DNA from 2 places in the Bacillus sp. P4_E1 genome. Region 1 is predicted to be linked to the other one. Evidence: riboswitches for the same ligand, from Rfam matches in the RefSeq annotation. Region 1 holds a riboswitch; the other holds the start of a gene.
The links. A riboswitch is a leader RNA that binds a small molecule or an ion and turns the genes downstream of it on or off. The one in region 1 is predicted to bind preQ1.

Region 1 (2,407 bases):
GGTTCAGTTTTTGCTTTTCGCCAGCGATAAAGAAAGATGTACTTTGTTTTATATAATTTATACGAACATTTGCTAAATTGGCGAGAGGTGTGATCAAAGACAACGCATGAAGTAATTCTTCCTCTACTTGTAATTTTTGTTCTTTTTCAATACTCGGTTTTGCAAAAGTTAAGTAGTCTGTAAGAACGTGATTTGCTTGTTCGATACCATTAATGGCTATGTCGATATATAATTTTCGTTCTTTCTCAGAACATGCATCTGACTGTAAAAGTTGTAAAAAACCTTTCGTTGCAGTTAAAGGATTACGAATTTCATGAGAGATAGAAGCTGCCATTTCGCCGATTAAATGAAATTTCTCAGCGTTCATAAGTTCATTTTGGAGACGAACTTGCATTTGTAATATGTGTAGTAAATATAAAATAAGGATTGTACCAATCATCGTACATAGTTCGTACACAATGATATGTGGTATATAATCTGCCTCATTTGTAACACTTGCAAGGAAAAATGGTATCCAACCAAATCCATAAGTAAGACTGTAAAAAATAGCAAGTGTTATTTTTATATGATTAGAACTTCGATTAAAAAATTTGTAAGTTAATAGTAGAACAATAAATAGGAGAATAGAAGCGATAAAGGATGGAAACGCACCTATTCCTCCCAATAAAAAGCGATAAATGTTTAATACAGCTAAAATAGAACCACCAGCAATAGGCCCTCCCGTTAACGTGCCGACAATTAATACGATATGTCGCATGTCGAACTGAAAACCATTATTTGTTTTTGCTGCGAAAGTGATACATAGTATGGTAGCGAGGCAACACAATACAATAAATATGGCTGAATTTAATTTAGGAGATCGTTTCCCTTTCTGATTCCAAAATAAATGATATACGAGCATTGTAACGAGAATAGATAATATATTTAAAAAGAGGTAAATAATAAAGAGTTCCAGTGGGATGCCTCCTCTCTTTTAACATTAAATTAATCATACTATAAAATGAAATAAATGAAATGCGAAATAGCGGAAAAAATCAGAAATTTTTTCTGGTAGTATACAATATGTTACAATAATCTTTGTCAATGAAAGAAGAAATTCCGTGCACTGCATGGGAGAGGTTCGCGAACTCCCTCTATAAAAAACTATGGAAACAACAATATCATTAGGTATTGTTTTGTTTTTTTATTGTGACAGTTCAAGAACGTTCTTTCTTCTTATTCGTAGTAGAGAAGGAGAATGAGTGAAATGAAAAAAGAAAAAGCAGTTGTTGTTTTTAGTGGTGGACAAGATAGTACAACATGTTTATTTTGGGCGATACAGCAGTTTGAAGAAGTGGAAGCTGTAACATTTAACTACAATCAACGTCATAAATTAGAAATTGATTGTGCAGCGGAAATTGCGAAAGAGCTAGGAATTAAACATACGATACTAGATATGAGCCTATTAAATCAACTTGCTCCAAATGCGTTAACGAGAACGGATATGGAGATTACACATGAAGAAGGTGAATTGCCATCAACATTTGTAGATGGACGAAATTTACTATTTTTATCATTTGCGGCTGTATTAGCAAAACAAGTTGGAGCACGTCATATTGTAACGGGTGTATGTGAAACTGATTTCAGTGGTTATCCAGATTGTCGTGACGTGTTTGTGAAATCATTAAACGTTACATTAAATTTATCTATGGATTATCCGTTTGTTATTCATACACCACTTATGTGGATTGATAAAGCAGAGACATGGAAATTATCTGATGAACTTGGAGCATTTGAGTTTGTTAGAGAAAAAACATTAACATGTTATAACGGAATCATTGGTGATGGTTGCGGTGAATGTCCAGCATGTCAACTTCGTAAAGCGGGATTAGATACGTATCTACAAGAACGCGAAGGAGCGAGCAACTAATGGATAACTTTTTTGGATTTCGCATCGTAGAAAATTTGCAAAAAATGGACAAGGATATTCAGCGTGAACAACTCAAATATCATAATAAAAGAGTAATGGTCAGCAAGGAATTTACATTTGACGCAGCGCACCATTTACACTGCTATGAAGGGAAATGTAAAAATTTACATGGACACACATATAAAGTCGTATTTGGAATTAGCGGATATGTAAATGAAATAGGCCTTGCAATTGACTTTGGAGATATAAAAGAGATTTGGAAAAATGAAATAGAAATTTATTTAGATCATCGTTATTTAAACGAAACATTGCCAGAAATGAATACGACTGCTGAAAATATGGTCGTTTGGATTTATGAAAAGATGGCAGAAGCATTAACGAAAGATAATCGTGCGAACGAATATAAGGGAGCTCGTGTTGAATTTGTTCGTCTTTTTGAGACGCCGACTAGTTATGCGGAAGTAAGACGGGAGTGGATGCTCGATGAGTAAAATTCCC
Region 2 (2,407 bases), on a different contig from region 1:
GGACGACAACAAACGTAGCTCCCCAAATAAAAGAGACAAATAATAAAGCAAGAGGAGCAATCCAATCTTTTTTCACACTCATACCCCCGTTAATTTTGTAAGATAGCTTTTCTAGCTAATTCATCAGCAACTTTATTTTGACTACTTGGAATCCACTTAATAAAAAAGAGATCGAAACTTTTTATGTACTGCAGTGCTTCCTCTAATAGTGGTGCAAATATTTTATTTTTTGCGTATTCTTTTTCGACAGCTCGCTCGACAAGCTGCGAATCGGTACGAAAAGAGACAATGTTATAATTATGCTCCGTGCAATATTTTAATGCCGCAAGTAAAGCGTGGTATTCTGCTTCATGATTGGACATTGTCCCAAGGGGCAATGATAACTGAACAGCTGGTTGCACCCCTTTAATAAACACTCCTGCACCAGAAGGACCAGGATTTCCTTTTGATGCACCATCAATATATACTTCAATCAAAATGAGAAACCTCCAAATTATAAGATGATCCCCTACTTATATGTTTCTTTGAAGTAGGGGATAGAGTACTTTAGCCGATTGTAATACTATAACGACATGTAAATGTTTCATTCGCTTGTAAAGATTGAATTCCTTTTTTTTCCTTGAAATCTTTTGCCGGATTTACTTCATCAGCAATACCGTACCAAGGTTCAATACATAAGAAAGGTGCGTTTTCGCCTGGTGTCCATACGCCGACAAATGGGAATCCGTCAAATTCTACTTTTACAAATTTATTATGTTTATGAGAACGAATAGAGATTTCATCCGTATTCATATTTTCAAAAATAAGTGCATCATTTTTGAATAAATCGTATGTAAGTGGTAATTCATTCGTATTTTCAGCAATTAATTGTTTTTTACTTGAAAGGTAAGGTCCTTCTAATACGCTTGTTTCTAAGCGTTCAGAACCATTAAATGCTAAATGATAATCAGTAAATGATTCGCCCTCTAATAAGGGGAAGTTGAAACCAGGATGTGCTCCGATTGAGAAGGACATCTCTTTTGAAGCAGGATTATTTACTTCATATGTTACATGAACGATTTGTCCGTCTAGCTCATAAGAAACGAGTAATTCGAATTCGTATGGGTATTTTTTTAATGTTTCTTCATTACTAGTTACAATATAAGTGATTTTCGTTTCACTTTGTTCTTGTACAGAGAATGTAAGATCACGAGCAAAGCCGTGTTGTGTTAAAGAATACGGTTTACCATCTACGTAGTATGTATTATCTACTAATCGGCCGACAATTGGGAATAAAATTGGTGCGCGGCGCCCCCAATAAGTAGAATCGCCTTGCCATAAGTATTCAGTGTTATCTTCTTTTAAGCGAACGCTTTGTAATTCTGCACCTTTGTCAGAAATGGAAACGATCACTTTTTCATTTTGAATTGTTGCTGTCATGAAGTGAAACCTCCTAAAACTTTCATATGTTTTATTATACGTTTTCTAAAAGAAAAAAGGTAGTTAATGATAGGAATCTATTGACGAGAGAGTGTCTATTGCGTAGAATATATTCTTGTTGCTTAAAAAACGAATAACGTGGTTCGAAACCATCCCACGTAAAAAAACTAAGGAGATTTTGTCATGAATATAAGGACATTAGTCGGTAATGGTATTTTAGCGGCATTATATATTGCTGTTTCTATGCTTATTCAGCCATTTGGCTTTACCAGTGTACAGTTTCGTATTTCAGAGATGTTTAATCATCTTGTTGTATTCAATAAGAAAGCAATTTACGGGATTGTATTAGGTGTATTTTTAACGAATCTCTTTTTCTCACCTATGATCGCTTATGATTTAGTATTTGGAGTAGGGCAATCCATTCTTGCATTACTTGCAACTATTATTTCTATGCGCTTCATTAAAGGTGTTTGGGCTCGTATGATTTTTAATACAGTTATTTTTACAGTCACAATGTTTATGATTGCAATTGAACTTCATCTTGCGTTTGATCTGCCATTTTTATTGACATGGCTAACTTGTGCAGTTGGTGAATTTGTTGTAATGGCAATTGGTATGCCTGTAATGTACTGGATTAATAAGCGAGTGCAATTTGAAAGATTTATGCAATAGATGAAAGAGCTGTCCTTACTTAGGATGGCTCTTTTTGTATGTGATTAAATTGTATATAATACTGTGACTCTTGATAAAATATAATAAAATAAATATAAGAAGTCTTATAAAAGGGGAATCTAGTATGAAATATAAAATACATTGGTTGTATAAAACGAAGCGTGGTTTACAGACTGAATTAACAACAGATTATATGAACATAGAAGAAGTACTTCAATTTGCGGAGGATTTTGAGAAAACAGGTAGGGTGAAAGAACTTTTATTTTTCGATGAAATGGACGCGGAATGGTCATTAAAAGAAATGAAAAAACTGAGT

Region 2: another riboswitch for preQ1. It lies ahead of AC1DS7_RS09675 (QueT transporter family protein); the one in region 1 lies ahead of queC (7-cyano-7-deazaguanine synthase QueC).

The regions. Positions count from the first base shown of each region.
Region 1 is NZ_JBFUIV010000008.1:10,402-12,808, reverse strand. It holds gene AC1DS7_RS12875 (ATP-binding protein) at 1-901, opposite strand, end outside; PreQ1 riboswitch class I at 1,110-1,153, shown strand; gene queC (7-cyano-7-deazaguanine synthase QueC) at 1,247-1,909, shown strand; gene queD (6-carboxytetrahydropterin synthase QueD) at 1,909-2,400, shown strand; gene queE (7-carboxy-7-deazaguanine synthase QueE) at 2,393-2,407, shown strand, end outside.
Region 2 is NZ_JBFUIV010000005.1:241,143-243,549, forward strand. It holds gene AC1DS7_RS09660 (DMT family transporter) at 1-76, opposite strand, end outside; gene AC1DS7_RS09665 (reverse transcriptase-like protein) at 90-476, opposite strand; gene AC1DS7_RS09670 (aldose 1-epimerase family protein) at 547-1,419, opposite strand; PreQ1 riboswitch class I at 1,552-1,596, shown strand; gene AC1DS7_RS09675 (QueT transporter family protein) at 1,603-2,091, shown strand; gene AC1DS7_RS09680 (ribonuclease H family protein) at 2,216-2,407, shown strand, end outside.